DNA from 4 places in the Bradyrhizobium sp. CCBAU 53351 genome. Region 1 is predicted to be linked to each of the others. Evidence: predicted binding sites of a transcription regulator. Region 1 holds the regulator's gene; each other region holds the start of a gene.
The links. Region 1 encodes LexA, which represses DNA repair genes until DNA is damaged. Its sites were predicted from a motif close to TGTTCNNNNTGTGTTCNG; they were not measured.

Region 1 (4,577 bases):
TTCCGGGAACGGAATACCGCCCTTCGGACTCTTGAGTCCGTTGGGACTTCTACATCGGACTGATCGACGTGCTGGGCAAAACCTATCTCACCAAGCAAGCCTCTCTCCTGCTTGAATTCGCAAGAAACACCTCGGATTCTGACCTTTCCGCCAAGCTGATCAGCAAGGCCGCCGACCTGAAATCGCAGGCCGATCCGCTCCCCGACAAGGATCAAGGGCCCAAAGCGCCCGACGTCGCATTTGAGATCAGTCCGGACGATCCGGCGGCACGGTGACCGTATCGGTGTTGGCGCTCGTGATTCTCGTCCTTCAAGGCGCGCTGTCTCGGCTTCCTGATCATGCCCTGACGAACTTGCACTCCTCCACCACGGAGATCACGCAGGATAGATCATCCCGCGCGCTGCTTTGCCTCGCGCCTGCGGTCGGCTAGAACTCTCGCCGCCCCATTGAACGATGTGCGAGCAGGAGTTTTGCCCGTGGCCCTGATGCCGGTTTCCGACGCCCTTGCCGCGGTGCTGGCAGGTGCAGAGCCGCTGCCTGAACAGATGGTTGCCCTCGACGAGGCCTATCACCGCGTGCTGGCACTTGATGTCGCGGCGCGGCGCACGCAGCCGCCGCAAGCCATGTCGGCGATGGACGGCTATGCGGTGCGCGCGGCCGACGCGGCAGCGATCGATTCCCGGCTGACGGTGATTGGCGAGGTCGCCGCCGGCCGTCCTTTCGCGAGAGCGGTCGGCACCGGCGAAGCCGTGCGGATCTTCACCGGGGGCGTCGTTCCCGACGGTGCGGACGCGGTCGTGATCCAGGAGGACACCGTCGCGGACGGCAACAGCGTCACGATCAAGGAAGCCGCGATCACCGGACGGCACATCCGCCCGGCCGGCGTCGACTTCCGTGAGGGTGACGTCCTCCTCCGCAAGGGCACGCGTCTGACCGAGCGTGACCTCGCGCTCGCTGCCGGAATGAATTACCCGCAGCTCGCCGTCTGCCGCCGTCCCAAGGTCGCGATCCTCGCCACCGGTGACGAACTGGTGATGCCGGGCTCAGCGCCCGGGCACGGCCAGATCGTCTACTCCAACGGCTACGCCCTGCACGCGCTCGCCCGCAGCGAGGGCGCCGAGACCGTCGACCTCGGCGTCGCCGCCGACACGCTGGAGGCCACCACATCAGGCATCCGCCGCGCCCGCGAGAGCGGTGCCGATATCCTGATCACGACCGGCGGCGCGTCGGTCGGCGACCACGACCTGGTCCAGCAGGCACTCAGGGACGAAGGCATCGCGATGGCGTTCTGGAAGATCGCCATGCGGCCGGGCAAGCCGATGATGCATGGCCGGCTGGGCGCCATGCGCGTGATCGGCCTGCCCGGCAATCCCGTGTCGTCCTATGTGTGCGCCTTCCTGTTCATGGTGCCGCTGATTCGCGCCTTGTCGGGCCGCTCGGTGATTCATCATCGTCGCGAACGCGCCGTGCTCGCCTGCGATCTCGGTGCCAACGACCAGCGCGAGGATTACTTGCGCGCGACCCTCGAGCTGCGCGACGACGGCACGCCGGTCGCGCTTCCCGTCAGCCATCAGGATTCCTCTCTGCTTGCGAATCTTGCTGCGGCACAGGTACTTCTCGTGCGCCCACCGTTCGCACCGAAGGCCGAGGCCGGCAGCCCCTGCGAGGTGCTGCGGCTCCCCGTCTGAGTGCACGGCCACACGCATTCCGCGAACCGCGCTTCGTTCACGGTAAATTAAGCAGTTGCGGAACATGTATCGAACATATAGTGTCCGTTCATGATTTGTTTCGAGGATGTAGCGGCTTATCGCTGAACTCATCGTCTCGGAATCGAACGACATCAACCGGGGGACTTTGGTCGAGATGTTAACGCGCAAACAATACGAGCTTCTGCGGTTCATCAGCGAGCGTTTGAAGGAAAGCGGCGTGCCGCCCTCCTTCGACGAGATGAAGGATGCGCTCGACCTGCGCTCGAAGTCGGGCATCCACCGCCTGATCACCGCGCTCGAGGAGCGCGGCTTCATTCGCCGGCTGCCCAACCGCGCCCGCGCCATCGAAGTGATCAAGCTGCCGGAGCTCCAGGCTGCCGCCGGCGCCCGGCGCGGCTTCACGCCAAGCGTCATCGAGGGCAATCTCGGCAAGATCCGCGCGAGCTCCAGCCCGCCCGTGGACGAGGGCGAGCGGCCCGTTGCGGTGCCCGTGATGGGCCGGATCGCGGCCGGCACGCCGATCGAGGCATTGCAGACCCGTAGCCACACCATCAGCGTGCCGCCCGACATGCTCGGCTCGGGCGAGCATTACGCTCTCGAGGTGCGCGGTGATTCCATGGTCGAGGCCGGTATCCTGGACGGCGACATGGCGCTGATCCAGCGCAACGAGAGCGCCGACACCGGCGACATCGTGGTGGCGCTGATCGACGACGAGGAGGCTACGCTCAAGCGCTTCCGCCGCCGCGGCGCGTCGATCGCGCTCGAGCCTGCCAATGCCGCCTATGAGGTGCGTATCCTGCCGCCGAACCGGGTGAAGATTCAGGGCAAGCTGATTGGGCTTTACCGGAAGTACTGAGTCCGGAAGGACTCAGTCCGAAAGTAGTTTTGGCGCCTGCGTGCGCCTTCGGTCGGCGTCGCCGATCTGAGATTGGAGCGGATGAATGTCCGCTCCGGCTGGATGATCATTCTGGTTCTGCACAGATTATCCGGCCCCTCCTCCACGGCCATCTTCGGCGGACCGCAGCAACATCGCGTCACGGCGTTTCGCGTTCGGAAGACCAGATCGTTTGGGCAGCGGTCGGGGCACGGGGCCGTTGCCGCGCCATCGCATTGCCATGTCCGCAACACCCAATTGCGCAGCGCCGCGATCGCGCCGGCAATGCGAAGTGTCGTGACAGGCGCCGGCGTAATGCACCGCAGCCAGCTTTGTTCCTGGCGAATTCGGGAAAGTTAAAGTGATCGCGGGGTGCGGATCCCAGCCGCAGATTTGCCTACAACCAAGCACAACGTTGGTGTTTAAACTCTGACAGAGGCCTGTGCCTCCGAGAGGCGCGGGTCGCTATCTTCACATGAGGAGCACCCGATGTGTGACTATAGCCTGCATGCCGTCGCGACGCGCCCCGCAGAAGTCGGCGAGACCATCGTCACGACAACCTTCCGCGGCACCTCGACGCGCGGCTTCGCCTCCGAAGCCGACCTCTCCGTTGCGATCTGCCTGCTGCCGGGAACGGAGCTCGCCTTCGCAGACAACGTCCGTTACGACAACCGCTGGATCTGGACGCGCACCGTCAACTCCCGCGTCGGCAAGTTCGGCAAGATCGATCCGCACATTCCCGATCGCCATCACGATGCGATCGAATTCCCTGATGGCAAATACGTGCTGGTGACTCAGCTCGTCGAAGGCCAGCGCGCAACCGTGCTGCAATTGCCCGTGACCCAACCGGTCGGCGAGCGCGAGCACAAGCCTGAGATCATCGCCGATAGCCGTTCGCCCGTCACACCGCTGCCGCTGGGCTGACCGAGGCTCAGTCCTCCGCCTGAAGATCGGCCTCCGACGGGGTCGCATCCTTGGCGCGCGGAGCCGCCGCCCTCGGCATGAGGGCTCCTTCGAAATCTCCCTCGCCGGCGGCCGCCGGCGACCAGGGACGGTTCGTGCCCCTCGCCCTCACCGCCTGAACTGCAAATCCGTCGCCACGCCGTGTCAACGCCAGCGCGCCCTGGCGAACGAGCCGCTGCCGATCCACCACCATCGCCGCGCAATCGGGCGGTGCGGGCCGTGACGTCACGACCAGTGCGGCACGGCTGCAATCGTCCGCGAGCGCATCGATGCGCGAGGCCAACGCAACCAGGCGCCCGTCGGCAAGCGGCGTGACGCAGCCGGCCTCGTCGCACGACACCCCCTCGGCCAGCGCGCTGCTGCCGGCATCGCGCGGATCGGCGTCGGCCGCCAGCCACTCCTTCAGCATGAAATTGTCCTTGCCCGTCCTGATCAGGTGCAGGCGCCCGTCCCCGCCCCGCACCGCGACGCTCGCGCCGTCCCCGGCGATCAGGATATCGGGCTGCCGCACCGACAGGCCCCACGCGATGGACGCCAGCAGCACCACGGCACCGCACCAGCGCAAGGGCGTGCGCAACAGGCCCATCACGATGATGCCGAGGCTCGCGGCGATCAGCGGCGCGATCCCGAACGCCGGGATGCGGCCGACCGCGCCCGGCAAGGCCGCCACCCAGCGCGAGACCGCGACCATCCAGTCGATGCCGAGGCCCATCAGCCACCAGAAGACGCCATCGAGCCCGAAGGGCGCGGCCAGCAATCCCAGCAGCCCCGCCGGCATCACCAGCGCCGAGACCACCGGCATCGCACCGAGATTGGCGAGCACGCCATAGGGCGTGACGCGATGGAAGTGGAAGGCGGCATAGGGCGTGGTCGCAAGCCCCGCGATCAGCGAGGCCAGGAACAGCATCGCGATCTCGCGCCCGCCCCACAGCGCGACGCGCGCGGTGGCCGAATGATCGGGTGAGGCCAGCAGGTTCGGCATGCCGATCTGCACCAGCGCCACCAGCCCGAGCGTTGCCGCAAACGACATC
Region 2 (4,577 bases), 1.6 Mb from region 1:
CGAAGCAGGCGATCTGCGTCAGCGCAGGCCGGATAGCCGCGAGCGCGCGAACGGGCGTAAGGCACCGCGGCTGGTGCAGCGGCGCCAGCGGCGTCAACGCGTCCAGCTTCGCGGTGACATCGTCGGTCAGCACGACCGGGCCTGAATAGTCCGGCCCGCCATGGACGATCCGGTGACCGACGGCGCGCAGGCTGTGGTTGTCGAACCTCTCCTCGATGAAGGCGAGCACGTCGGCGAACAAATCGCCGCCGCCGGCATCCGGCGCCTCTCTCCGTGTCGCGAACAGCTCCTCGCCCGCCGGACTCTTCACGACGAGGCGAGGTTTTGCCTCGTGCTCGTCGAGCAGGCCCTTGCAGAGCAGGGCGGGCTCAGCCGCCGACATGTCGAACAGGCCGAACTTGATGCTCGACGATCCCGAATTGAGGACGAGGACCATGTCCGACATGGCTAGTCGCCGGCCTCAGTCGGCGTGTTGCCGCCGGAGCTGTTGGGCCAGACCCAGCCCTGGATCTCCGGCATGTCCTCGCCGTGCTCCCGCACATAGCGAGAATGTTCGATCAGCTTGTCGCGGAATTGCTGCTTGGCCTGCGCGGCCTTGGCCGCCAGTTCAGGCACGCGTTCGATCGCCTCGATCGCGAGGTGGTAGCGGTCGAGCTCGTTGAGCACGACCATGTCGAACGGCGTGGTCGTGGTGCCTTCCTCGGCAAAGCCGCGCACATGCATGCCGGCATGGTTGGTGCGGTTGTAGGTCAGCCGATGGATCAGATAGGGGTAGCCGTGATAGGCGAAGATGACTGGCTTGTCCGTCGTGAACAGGCTGTCGAAGTCGCGGTCGGACAGGCCGTGCGGATGCTGCTCCTTCGGTTGCAGCGTCATGAGGTCGACGACGTTGACGACGCGGATCTTCAGGTCCGGCAACGCCTTGTGCAAGAGATCGACGGCGGCGAGAGTCTCCAGCGTCGGCACGTCGCCGGCGCAGGCCATCACCACGTCGGGCTCGCCCGTTGGCTCTTCCGTCCCAGCCCAGGTCCAGATGCCGATGCCGGCATCGCAATGCGTGGCGGCGTCCTGCATCGAGAGCCATTGCGGCGCCGGCTGCTTGCCGGCGACGATGACGTTGATGCGGTTGTAGGTGCGCAGGCAGTGGTCGGCGATCCACAGCAGCGTGTTGGCATCGGGCGGGAAGTAGATGCGGACGATATCGGCCTTCTTGTTGGCGACGAGATCGACGAAGCCGGGGTCCTGATGGCTGAAGCCGTTATGGTCCTGGCGCCAGACATGCGAGGTCAGGAGATAATTGAGCGAGGCGATCGGGCGCCGCCATGGCAGCTCGCGCGTGACCTTCAGCCATTTGGCGTGCTGGTTGAACATGGAATCGACGATGTGGATGAAGGCCTCGTAGCAGGAGAAGAAGCCGTGCCGGCCCGTGAGCAGATAGCCTTCGAGCCAGCCCTGGCAGAGATGCTCGCTCAGCACCTCCATGACGCGGCCGTCCTGCGCCAGATGAACGTCGTAAGGTTCGATCGGCTCCATCCAGACCCGTTCGGTCGCCTCGAACACCGCATCGAGACGATTTGACGCGGTCTCGTCCGGGCCCACGATGCGGAAGTTGCGCTCCTTCGCGTTGAGGCGGATGACATCGCGCAGGAATTTGCCGAGCTCGCGCGTCGCTTCGGCCACGACGCCGCAGGGCTGCGGCACCTCGATTGCGAAACGGTGGAAGTCCGGCAGCTTCAGCTCTTTCTTCAGGAGGCCGCCATTGGCATGCGGGTTGGCGCCCATGCGCCTGTTGCCGTAGGGCGCGAGCGCCTGAAGCTCGGGAACGAGGGCGCCGCTCGCGTCGAACAGTTTTTCGGGCTCATAGCTGCGCATCCAGTCTTCGAGCACTTTCAGGTGCGCCGGATTTTCGCGGCAGCCGGCCACGGGCACCTGATGGGCGCGCCAAAAGCCCTCGACCTTCTTGCCGTCGACCTCTTTCGGCCCGGTCCAGCCCTTCGGGCTGCGCAGCACGATCATCGGCCAGCGCGGCCGCTCGACGCTGCCGCGGCCGTCGCGTGCGTGCTGCTGGATCGAGCGGATGCTGGCGAGCGCGACGTCCAGCGCGTCCGCCATGGCCTCGTGCATCAATTTGGGATCGTCGCCTTCGACGAACAGCGGCTCGTGTCCGAACCCGCGGAAGAGATCGCGGATTTCAGCATCCGGCATCCGCCCCAGCACGGTCGGATTGGCGATCTTGTAGCCGTTGAGATGCAGGATCGGCAGCACCGCGCCGTCATGGGCGGGATTTATGAACTTGTTGGAGTGCCATGACGCAGCGAGCGGGCCGGTCTCGGCCTCGCCGTCGCCGACCACGCAGGCGACGATCAAATCGGGATTGTCCAGCGCCGCCCCGTAGGCGTGCACCAGCGCGTAGCCGAGCTCGCCGCCTTCGTGGATCGAGCCCGGCGTTTCCGGCGCCGCGTGGCTCGGAATGCCGCCGGGAAAGGAGAACTGCCTGAACAGCTTGCGCAATCCGTCCGCATCGCGCGCGATCTCGGGATAGATCTCGCTGTAGCTGCCTTCCAGATAGGTGTTGGCGACCATGCCGGGCCCGCCATGGCCGGGGCCACAGACATAGATCACGTTGAGATCGAGCGCGCGGATCACGCGGTTGAGATGGGCATAGATGAAGTTCAGGCCGGGCGTCGTGCCCCAATGGCCGAGCAAACGCGGCTTGATGTGCTCGGCCCGCAGCGGCTCGCGCAGCAGGGGATTGTCGAGCAGGTAGATTTGCCCGACGGAAAGGTAGTTTGCGGCGCGCCAGTAGTGATCGAGGAGATCGAGGTCATTGCTCGCTGTGGCCGATTGTTGTTGATTTGTCATGTTCTTGCCGATTGTTGCCGAGCTGAGCCCCGCGATCGTCACCAACATTGTTCCGGCGCGATCGATCCCTGATCGGCATCAAACGAGATCGTTGCGACAGCCATGTTGCGTGAGGTCAAAGGACCGCGCCCGAAATTTGGGCGGGTTTCCTTTGCATGGGGTTGTTTTCCGGCTTTTGGTTTGTGTTCTTGATTTGTTCCTTTTGCATGCTATCTTGGCTGCATGAGTCCAGCAGCATCCTCACATGCTCTCAAGCACCCGCCGGTCAAGGCGCCCTCCGAGCCGGCGGGTGCGGACTCTGACTTCCCTGCCGATTTTCCAGAACTTGGCGTCGCCATCGACCGCGCGCGCCGGCGCGGGCGGGGCGCACAGTCCAATGCCAGCGGCCGCTTTGAGGCCGAGGCGCGCGTCGCGTTCGACGATGGCTGGCAGAGCCTGGAAGAGCTGCCGCCGTTCAAGACCACGGTCGCAATCGACACCTCGCGCAAGGTGATCACCCGCAACGATTCCCCCGATATCGGCTTCGACCGCTCGATCAATCCCTATCGCGGCTGCGAGCACGGCTGTGTCTATTGTTTCGCCCGGCCGACCCACGCCTATCTCGGCCTGTCACCGGGGCTGGACTTCGAATCCAAGCTGTTCGCAAAACCCGAGGCGCCTGCGCTGCTCGAGAAGGAGCTCGCCGCCTCCGGCTACGAGCCGCGGATGATCGCGATCGGTACCAACACCGATCCCTACCAGCCGATCGAGCGCGAGCACAAGATCATGCGCGGCATCCTCGAGGTGCTGGAGCGGGCCGGCCATCCCGTCGGCATCGTCACCAAATCGGCGCTGGTGCTGCGCGACATCGATATTCTCCAGCGGATGGCCAAGCGCAACCTCGCCAAGGTCGCGATCTCCGTGACCTCGCTCGATCCGAAACTGGTGCGAACCATGGAGCCGCGCGCCGCGACGCCGCCTAAGCGGCTGGAGGCGCTGAAGCAGCTCGCCGACGCCGGCATTCCGACCACTGTGATGGTCGCGCCCGTGATCCCCGCGCTGAACGATTCCGAGATCGAGCGCATTCTTGATGCCGCCGCCCATGCCGGCGTCAAGGAAGCCTCCTATGTGCTGCTGCGGCTGCCGCTGGAGGTGCGCGATCTCTTCCGCGAATGGCTGATGGCGAATTATCCGGACCGCTATCGCCACGTCTTCACCCTGATCCGCGACATGCGCGGCGGCCGCGACTACGACGCCAAATGGGGCGAGCGGATGAAGGGCACGGGACCGATGGCCTGGACCATCGGCCGCCGCTTCGAAATCGCCTGCGAGCGGCTTGGGCTGAACAAGCGGCGCTCCAAGCTGACGACCGATCACTTTGCGCGGCCGAAGCGGAACGGCGATCAGCTCAGCCTGTTCTGACCCCTGTTCTGACTTGGAGTGGATGAGGCGCAGCATGGTCAGGGAACCCAACGTGCCGGTGCCGCGGCTCACCGTCATCACGCTCGGCGTCAGCGACATCCGCGCCAGCATCGCTTTTTACGACGCGCTCGGTTTCTCGCGCCGGCTGAAGGCGACCGGCGAGGCTGTCGCGTTTTACGAGACCGGTGGTCCAGTGCTCGCCTTGTATCGCTGGGACCAGCTTGCAGCCGACGCCGCGCTGCTGGACCAGCCGAGGCCGCAGGCCTTCCGCGGCATGACGCTCGCCTGGAACTGTCGGACCCGTGAGGAGGTCG
Region 3 (4,577 bases), 110 kb from region 1:
CCATGTCCTCGCGCTGGATCAGGTCCTCGTCCTCGACCTCGCCTTCCTGCTCGATGATGACGGTGCGGCGGGGCGTTGCGAACTCGGCCTTCACCTCGGCGAGCTCGGTCTTGATGATCTCGAGCACGCGGGCGCGCGAGCGCAGGATGTCGAGATAATCGGCGATCTCGCCCGCGAGCTTGTCGAGCTCGTCGCGGATCTCGTCACGGCCGAGGGCGGTCAGGCGCTGAAGGCGCAGGTCGAGAATGGCCCTCGCCTGCTCCATCGACAGCCGGATCGTGCCATCCGCGCTGATGCGATGGCGCGGATCGTCGATCAGCGTCAGCATGTCCTCGACGTCCCGGGCCGGCCAGTCACGCGACATCAGGGTGTCGCGGGCGGTGGTCGGGTCGGGCGAGGTCCGGATCACGCGGATCATCTCGTCGATATTGGCGACCGCGATCGCGAGGCCAACGAGGATATGGGCGCGATCACGCGCCTTGGCCAGCAGGTACTTGGTGCGCCGTGTGACGACCCGCTCGCGGAAGTCGACGAAGATGGCCAGCAGGTCCTTCAGATGCATGATCCGCGGACGGCCGCTGTCGAGCGCCACCATGTTGACGCCGAAGCTGGTCTGCAGCGGCGTGAACCTGTACAGCTGGTTCAGCACGACGTCTGGCACGGCGTCGCGCTTCAACTCGATGACCACGCGGTAGCCTTCGCGGTCTGATTCGTCGCGCAGGTCGCCGATGCCCTCGATCTTCTTTTCCTTGACCAGTTCGGCGATGCGCTCGACCATCGTCGCCTTGTTCACCTGGTAGGGAATCTCGGTGACGATGATCGCCTCGCGCTCCTTGCGGATGGTCTCGATCGCGACCTTGCCACGCATCACGATCGAGCCGCGGCCGAGGTGATAGGCCGAGCGGATGCCTTGCCGCCCAAGGATGACGCCGCCGGTCGGAAAATCCGGTCCCGGCACGATGTTGATCAGTTCGTCGATGGTCAGCGCGGGGTTGTCGATCAGCGCGATGCAGGCGTCGATGACCTCGCCGAGATTGTGCGGCGGGATGTTGGTCGCCATGCCGACCGCGATGCCGCCGGCGCCGTTGACGAGGAGGTTCGGGAACTTGGCCGGCAAGACCGACGGTTCGGTCTCGTTGTTGTCGTAGTTCGGCTGGAAGTCGACGGTGTCCTTGTCGATGTCGGCCAGCAGGGCCAGCGCCGCCTTGGTCAGGCGCGCTTCGGTGTAACGATAGGCGGCCGCGGGATCGCCGTCGACCGAGCCGAAATTGCCCTGGCCGTCGATCAGCGGCACGCGCATCGAGAAGTCCTGCGCCATGCGGACCATGGCGTCGTAGATCGACTGGTCGCCGTGCGGGTGATACTTACCGATGACGTCACCGACCACGCGGGCGGATTTGACGTACTTCTTGTCGGGTGTGTGCCCCTGCTCGTTCATCGAGTACAGGATGCGGCGGTGCACCGGCTTCAGGCCGTCGCGGGCGTCAGGCAACGCCCGCGCCACGATCACGCTCATGGCGTAGTCGAGATAGGACTTCTTCATCTCCTCGAAGATGGAGACGGGGCGAATATCCGAGGGTTGCGCCGGCTGGTCGCCGGGCTTGTCGTCGTCGTCAGCCAAGGGGAAATCCGGTGAGGTTTTATCTGGGAATCATATAGCGCATCGAGGCCCTGATAACCACCCTTGCGGGGTCGAGGGAAGCGCTTTTTCCGCTTATTTTTCCAATAGCTTACGGCCTTGCAACGAGGGTCTCGGATGGGCATGGAACAGGCTCTTCGAAATCGCCTCGGCCACCTCAATGATCGCGCGGTGGCGCGCACCTCTTCGGCCTGCTTGCCCGGCGCGGTCAGAGTTCAACCCAAACATGAAGCGGGCCCGGAAATCCCGAGCCCGCTCTGTCGATTAGTAAGGTTTGCTGACACGACGTGGCAGGCGCGGCCCAACCTGCCGGCGCCCCCTTATCGTCAGACCGTCCTCAGAACGGGATATCGTCGTCCATGTCACTGTTGCGGCCACCGCCGCCGGCGGCCACGGGACGGCGTGGCGCGCTGTTGACGGGTCCTGACGAGCCGAAATCACCACCCGGCTCATCGCCGAAGCTGCCGCCTCCACCTCCACCGCCGCCGCTGCGGCCGTCGAGCATCGTGAGCGTCGAGTTGAAGCCCTGGAGCACGACCTCGGTCGAATACTTCTCGACACCGCTCTGGTCGGTGTACTTGCGGGTCTGAAGCGCGCCCTCGATGTAAACCTTGGCGCCCTTCTTCAGATACTGTTCGACGATCTTGCAAAGCGGCTCCGAGAAGATCACGACGCGATGCCACTCGGTCTTCTCCTTGCGTTCGCCGGTATTCTTGTCGCGCCAGGTCTCCGAGGTGGCGATGCTCAAATTCGCAATCGGCCGCCCGTCCTGGGTGCGGCGGATCTCAGGATCCTTGCCGAGATTTCCAACCAGAATGACCTTGTTGACGCTTCCCGCCATCGCCGCTCTCCACTCCGAATGCCACTGATTTCAAAAGGCCGAGCGCGCTGCCCGCGTTCCTCTGCGCCCTGTTGAGGCGACCCTATACGCTTGCGGGCGCCGCTCAGCCCACCACCCCCTGGGTTATCCCCACATATAGCACCGACCTTCGTCATGTTCCAGATTTGTTCTTTCTGGCCGGGCGTCGAACAGAGCGCCACGCGCACTTCTGACTTTCGCCGGCTCGGGAACCTCCCGGCCGCTCTGCCTGGAGCCTCACACGTTCTAAGCGCATCGCCGGAATTGCGACATCGGCATGATCAGCCCGAATGACCGCGGGCGGCCTGCCACTCGTCAAGCACGGATATCTCTCTGATATCCTTGGATGATTGAACGATCCAGCTCGCGCCCTCCTCTTCAGGCGGGGCGCGATTCAGGGGTTAAATAAGTCAGTAACCATCACCTTTCCGACCACTGTGGCTTTTCGGATACACAACTTGCGGCTTCAGTGGTGTAAGCACGGCATCAGTTGGGCCGTTGAGTCCGCTGCCCTTCCGTCCGCGGAAGGCAACAACAGAAACTGGGACTGGGATTAGTTGAAAATGAAAAAGGTTTTGTTGGCTTCGGCCTGTTTGTTCGCTCTGGCGGCCCCCGCTTCGGCTGCTGATCTCGCGGCGCGCCCCTACACCAAGGCTCCGGTCGCTCCGATGGCTTCGGTCTACAACTGGACCGGCTTCTATCTCGGTGTCGTCGGTGGCGGCGCTTGGGAAAACGCTTCGGGCGACCCGAAGATGAAGGGCGGCTTCGTCGGCGGCACCGCCGGCTACAACTGGCAGACCGGTAACGTCGTGTTCGGCCTCGAGGCCGATGCTGCGTGGGCTGACGTCAGCGCGTCGGTCTCCGGTCCGGTCCTCGTCCCCGGCTTCGGTGTTGCCACGGCGACCCTGAGCTCGAAGACGGATGCGATGGGCACCGTTCGCGGCCGTATCGGCTGGGCCGTCAACAACGTGCTGTTCTACGGCACGGGTGGCTATGCCTGGATCGACAACAAGCTGAGCGCCAGCGCTCTCGGCGTGACCATCTCCGACAGCAAGTTCCACTCCGGCTGGACCGTCGGTGCGGGCGTCGAAGCGTTCTTCGCTCCGAACTGGACCGTCAAGGGCGAGTACCTCTATCGCAGCCTCGGCGGCGAGACCTACTTCTCGGGCGCCCTGCCCACCGGCACGCTCAACTTCCACACCGTGCAGGTCGGCGTGAACTATCACTTCGGCGCCCCGGTCGTCGCCAAGTACTGAGCTTCGACTTAAACGCTACCCGCGTTACGAAAGGCCGGCCTTGCGCCGGCCTTTTTGTTTGCCCTTGCTCGTTGTTTGCCCGCTCGTTCGCCTGCCGCGTTCTACAGTTCCGCGCCCGCCTGCTGCCAGATGCCGCCAGCGCGCCAACATTCCGTTGACGATTCGCAACTCCCTCTGGAAATCCGCGCGCGTTCTTCCTACGTTCGCTGATAACCCCATCGGCGCCGATCCCGGTTCCGGGCGAAGCGCGCCTTCATCATTGGCGCGATCGCGCGTCTTTGGATTCCTTGAGGACCAGCGGGATGGATGAAGTGATCAAGGCGAAGCGCCAACAACAGAACGCGGGCTCAAGCCTGCGCGCAATTACGATCCGTGGCGCGCGCGAGCACAACCTCAAGAACATCGACGTCGAGATTCCCCGCGACAAGCTGGTGGTGTTCACCGGCCTCTCCGGCTCCGGCAAATCCTCACTCGCCTTCGACACCATCTACGCCGAGGGCCAGCGCCGCTACGTCGAATCGCTCTCGGCCTATGCGCGCCAATTCCTGGAGATGATGCAGAAGCCCGACGTCGACCAGATCGACGGCCTGTCGCCCGCGATCTCGATCGAGCAGAAGACGACATCGAAGAACCCGCGCTCGACCGTCGGCACCGTCACCGAGATCTACGACTATATGCGCCTGCTGTGGGCGCGCGTCGGCGTGCCCTATTCGCCGGCCACCGGTCTGCCGATCGAGAGCCAGACCGTCTCGCAGATGGTCGACCGCGTGCTGGCGCTGCCCGAGGGCACCCGCCTCTATCTGCTCGCGCCCGTCGTGCGCGG
Region 4 (4,577 bases), 3.3 Mb from region 1:
CTCGGTCGTCGTCGACGTTCCCGTCGACAGCGCGAATTCGCGCGCGGCGGCCGCGACCTATCAGGAGATCCGCTCTGTGCTCGCATCCGGCGGCGTGCCGTCGCGTGCCATCGTGCAGCATCCCTATCGCCCTGAAGATCCCGGGCTGCTGCCCACGATTCGCCTGAGCTATTCCAGGATGGCCGCGGTGGCCGGCCCCTGCGGGCTGTGGCCGGAAGACGTCGGGCCCAACATCCTCGACCCCGGCTACAACGAGAACCGGCCCTTTTTCAATCTCGGCTGCGCCAGCCAGCGCAACCTCGCGGCAATGATCGACAACCCCGCCGATCTCGAGCAGCCACGATCCGAGACGCCGGCCTATACCGCGCGGCGCGACATCGCGTTCGAGCGCTATCGCAAGGGCACGGCGATCTCGACTCCCAATCCCGACGCCGACAAGGCAAAGCTGAGCGACACAGGCAAATGACGGGCATCCACGACGAAGAAGCGGACGATTCGCTACATCCCGAGGAACACATCGCGCCGGTTCCTCGCATCTCGGTGCAGGCCTTTTGCGAGACCGAGCAGACGCTCAAGGCGGTGACCGCGGCCGGTCAGGACCGCCGGCTTGCCAAGGCGCATCTCACCGCCAAGGACGGCGGCCTTGCCGCGGCGATCGAAGTCTATGAGTCGATGCCGACGCCGAACGTGATCGTGATCGAATCCGACGGCACGCGCGACATTCTCGAGGGATTGGACGACCTCGCCGGCGTCTGCGACCCCGGCACCCGCGTGGTGGTGATCGGCAATCCCAACGACACGGCGCCCTATCGCGAGCTGGTGCGCCGCGGCGTCAACGACTATGTGGTCGGACCGGTCGAGACCCTCGACGTCGTCCGCTCGATCTGCAGCCTGTTCTCGGCCTCCGAGACCATCATCACCGGCCGCGTCATCGCAGTGGTCGGCGCCAAGGGCGGCGTGGGCGCGTCCACCGTTGCGCATAACGTGGCCTGGACCATCGCCCGTGACCTGTCGCTCGATTCGGTCGTGATCGACCTCGACCTCGCCTTCGGCACCGCGGGCCTCGATTACAACCAGGATCCGGTGCAGGGCATCGCCAATGCGGTGCTGTCGCAGGACCGGCCGGATACGGCGCTGATGGAGCGCCTGCTCGCCAAATGCACCGAGCGCCTCAGCCTGCTCGCTGCGCCGGCGACCCTCGACCGCGTCTACGATTTCGGCGCCGAAGCCTTCGACGCCGTGTTCGACACGCTGCGCATGACCACGCCCTGCATCGTGCTCGACGTCCCCCATCAATGGTCCGGCTGGACGCGGCGCGCGCTGGTGAACGCCGACGACATCGTCATCGTCGCCGAGCCCGATCTTGCGAACCTGCGCAACACCAAGAACATGCTGAGCGTGCTGAAAGCGGCGCGACCAAACGACCGGCCGCCACTGTACTGCCTCAACCAGGTCGGCATGCACAAGCGCGCGGAGATCGACGTCAAGGCCTTCGCCAAAACCATGGAGAGCCAGCCGATCGCGGTGATCCCGTTCGATTCGAAGCTGTTCTCGACCGCGGCCAATAACGGCCAGATGATCGCGGAAGTCTCCAAGAACCACCGCACCACCGAGCTGTTTCAGAACATGGCGAACCGCCTCGCGGGCCGCGGCGAGGTGAAGAAGCCGAAGCGCTCGTTGCTCGAGCCGCTGCTGAAGAAGCTGAAGGGCCGGTCGGGCCGCCCATCGGCCCCGCATCGCAAGGCCTCGTAGGCAAGAAGGCCGGGCTACTTCTCGGCCCGCTGCTGCTGCTTCTTCGCCAGAAGCTGGCGCAGCGCCGTGACCTTTTCCGCCGCCTGATCCGGCGGCAAATCCGCCTTGACGAGGATTTCAGCCTCGGCCTGGCGTCCCTGCAATCCCAGCACGAGGGCGAGGTTGGCACGGATCCGCACATCTTTCTGATTGCGCTGATGGGCGCGGCCGAGCACCTGTTCGGCCCGCGGCAACTTGTTCTGCAGCATGTAGGACAGGCCGAGATTGGACAGAACCTGCGGCTCATCAGGCACGATCTTCAGCGCGCTTGCGTAATATTGCTGCGCCTCTTCATTGCGGCCGAGCTGATCGAGCGCGGCGCCCTGCGCCGATAATATCCGCCAGTCGGGATCTTCAGGCGTATGCGCGCGGCTGAGGACGTCGAAGGCCTGCTGAAAATTGCCGCTGTCGGCGAGCGCACGGCCATAGCCGGCGAGCAGCGCCTTGTTGCTGGGATGGGCGAGCACGGCCTGCTCCAGCACCGCAACCGCCTGCGCGCGCTGGCCGGTGTCGCGCAGCGCCTTGCCGTATTCGAGCGCAATGGCGGGATCGCTGGGCTTGGCGCGGTAACGCTCGCGAAGCGCGTCCATCTCCGGCCTGGCGTCGGCTTTGGCGGCGGATTCCTGCTTGCCGCCGAGCGCCCCGGTGACGTCCTCGATGCCAGTGGTCTGACAGCCGCCGAGGCCGAGCACCAGGAGGGCGGGAAGTAGCAATCTCGCCGGGGAGAAGGCGAGGGACGAACGCTTGGACATACTCTGATCACTCGGCAACTGATCAGAGATGCTTACCGATTAACGCTAAAGTCCCGTTAAGGACGAGGGGCCCTTGCGTCTCAATCGGTGAATTCAGCGCCGAACTCGCAGCCGATGCGCCAGCGCAGCCGGCACTGCCGGGAATAGTCGGGCGCGAAGATGATGGTGAATTGCGGCGGCACTTCCAGAAACTCCGCCACGACCTTCACGCCGCCATCCGAGATATCCGTGATCGTGCAGTCCCGCGGCAGCGAGCCCGCGCCAAAATGGATCTTGGCGAGCCGGCTGCACACCCGACGTTCGCTTCTCCGGCGATTTGCAAGCATTTGAATTGTTCACCCGTTAGACCACGGCCCATCCCGCAGCCCTAGGAGTAACGGACATTCGTTGGAATGTGCTGAGGGGAGAAGCTCGCATTTGAGGTGGTGTGTCGGTCCGGCGTTTACGATCGGTTAGGGGTTGCTCGCCCTCCTCGAATGTTCCTGTATTGTTCTTGCGGAGAGGACCAAGCTCTGCTACCCCTAATTGCACAAGAGGGGCAGGCTGGTTTGAGCATGGTTCAGCGGGTTTCCACCGTCGCCTTTGAGGGGATCGAGGCCCGCGCGGTCGACGTGCAGGTGCAGGTCGCGCCTGGATTGCCGGCCTTCGCCATCGTCGGCCTGCCGGACAAGGCGGTGTCGGAGGCGCGCGAGCGGGTGCGTTCGGCGCTGATCGCCTCTGGGCTTGCGCTGCCGGCGCGGCGGATCATCGTCAATCTGGCGCCGGCCGACCTTCCCAAGGAAGGCAGCCATTACGATTTGCCGATCGCGCTCGGCCTGATGGCGGCGATCGGGGCGATTCCGCCGGATGCGCTGACGGGCTTCACTGTGCTCGGCGAGCTCGGTCTCGACGGCTCGATCGCACCCGTGGCCGGCGTTCTGCCCGCCGCGATCGGCGCCAATATGCGCGAGGAAGGGCTGATCTGCCCGGCCTCCTGCGGCTCCGAAGCGGCGTGGGCGAGCCCGGACATCCAGATCATCGCAGCCCACTCGCTGATCCAGATCGCCAACCATTTCAAAGGCACGCAGGTGTTGTCGCGGCCCTTGCCGAAGGTGCACGAGCCTGCTGCGTCCACGCTCGACCTGCGCGACATCAAGGGTCAGGAAAGCGCCAAGCGGGCGCTGGAGATCGCGGCGGCCGGCGGGCACCATCTGCTCATGATCGGCGCGCCCGGCGCCGGCAAGTCGATGCTGGCCGCGCGCCTGCCATCGATCCTGCCGCCGCTGTCGCCGGGCGAGCTGCTCGAGGTCTCGATGATCGCCTCCGTTGCCGGCGAGATCGAAGGCGGCGCGCTGACGGCGCGGCGGCCGTTCCGCTCGCCGCATCATTCCGCCAGCATGGCCGCGCTTACCGGCGGCGGCATGCGCGCCAAGCCCGGCGAGATCTCGCTGGCGCATCAGGGCGTGCTGTTCCTCGACGAGCTTCCCGAATTCGATCCGCGCGTACTGGATTCGCTGCGCCAGCCGCTGGAGAACGGCGAGGTCGCGGTGTCACGCGCCAATCACCGCGTCACCTACCCTGCCCGCTTCATGCTGGTCGCGGCGATGAATCCGTGCCGCTGCGGCAACGCGTTCGAGCCCGGCTATGCCTGCAAGCGCGGCCGCATCGACCGCTGCACCGGCGACTACCAGGCGCGCATCTCGGGGCCGCTGATGGACCGCATCGATCTGCGCATCGAAGTGCCGGCCGTGACCGCGGCCGATCTGATCCTGCCGCCGCCGGCGGAAGGCTCCGCCGAAGTCGCGGCGCGCGTGGCCGCGGCGCGCGACATCCAGCTCGCGCGTTACGCGGATGCCGGCCTGCCCAACGTCCGCACCAATGCCGAGGCGCCTGCGTCGGTGCTGGAGGAGATCGCCAAGCCGGATGCGCAAGGCGCAAAACTGCTACGCGACGCCGCCGAGACGATGCGGCTGTCGGCGCGCGGCTATCACCGCGTGCTGCGGGTGGCGCGCACGCTGGCCGACCTCGATCATGCCGACAAGATCGGCCGGCTGC

Region 2: XH83_RS08860 (PA0069 family radical SAM protein) is a predicted target of LexA. The motif match lies at 3,046-3,063, and genes of this name have one in related genera.
Region 3: XH83_RS16735 (single-stranded DNA-binding protein) is a predicted target of LexA. The motif match lies at 2,635-2,652, and genes of this name have one in related genera.
Region 4: XH83_RS00920 (YifB family Mg chelatase-like AAA ATPase) is a predicted target of LexA. The motif match lies at 3,021-3,038, and genes of this name have one in related genera.

Annotation. Positions count from the first base shown of each region.
Region 1 is NZ_CP030059.1:3,458,836-3,463,412, reverse strand. It holds gene XH83_RS16190 (hypothetical protein) at 69-275, shown strand; gene glp (gephyrin-like molybdotransferase Glp) at 477-1,688, shown strand; gene lexA (transcriptional repressor LexA) at 1,864-2,565, shown strand; gene XH83_RS16175 (hypothetical protein) at 3,073-3,507, shown strand; gene XH83_RS16170 (ComEC/Rec2 family competence protein) at 3,515-4,577, opposite strand, start outside.
Region 2 is NZ_CP030059.1:1,877,765-1,882,341, forward strand. It holds gene XH83_RS08850 (acetate/propionate family kinase) at 1-445, opposite strand, end outside; gene XH83_RS08855 (phosphoketolase) at 448-2,862, opposite strand; gene XH83_RS08860 (PA0069 family radical SAM protein) at 3,085-4,263, shown strand; gene XH83_RS08865 (VOC family protein) at 4,298-4,577, shown strand, end outside.
Region 3 is NZ_CP030059.1:3,572,809-3,577,385, reverse strand. It holds gene gyrA (DNA gyrase subunit A) at 1-1,621, opposite strand, end outside; gene XH83_RS16735 (single-stranded DNA-binding protein) at 1,977-2,480, opposite strand; gene XH83_RS16730 (outer membrane protein) at 3,062-3,754, shown strand; gene uvrA (excinuclease ABC subunit UvrA) at 4,057-4,577, shown strand, end outside.
Region 4 is NZ_CP030059.1:188,501-193,077, forward strand. It holds gene XH83_RS00900 (CpaD family pilus assembly protein) at 1-466, shown strand, start outside; gene XH83_RS00905 (AAA family ATPase) at 463-1,752, shown strand; gene XH83_RS00910 (tetratricopeptide repeat protein) at 1,767-2,543, opposite strand; gene XH83_RS00915 (PilZ domain-containing protein) at 2,624-2,869, opposite strand; gene XH83_RS00920 (YifB family Mg chelatase-like AAA ATPase) at 3,098-4,577, shown strand, end outside.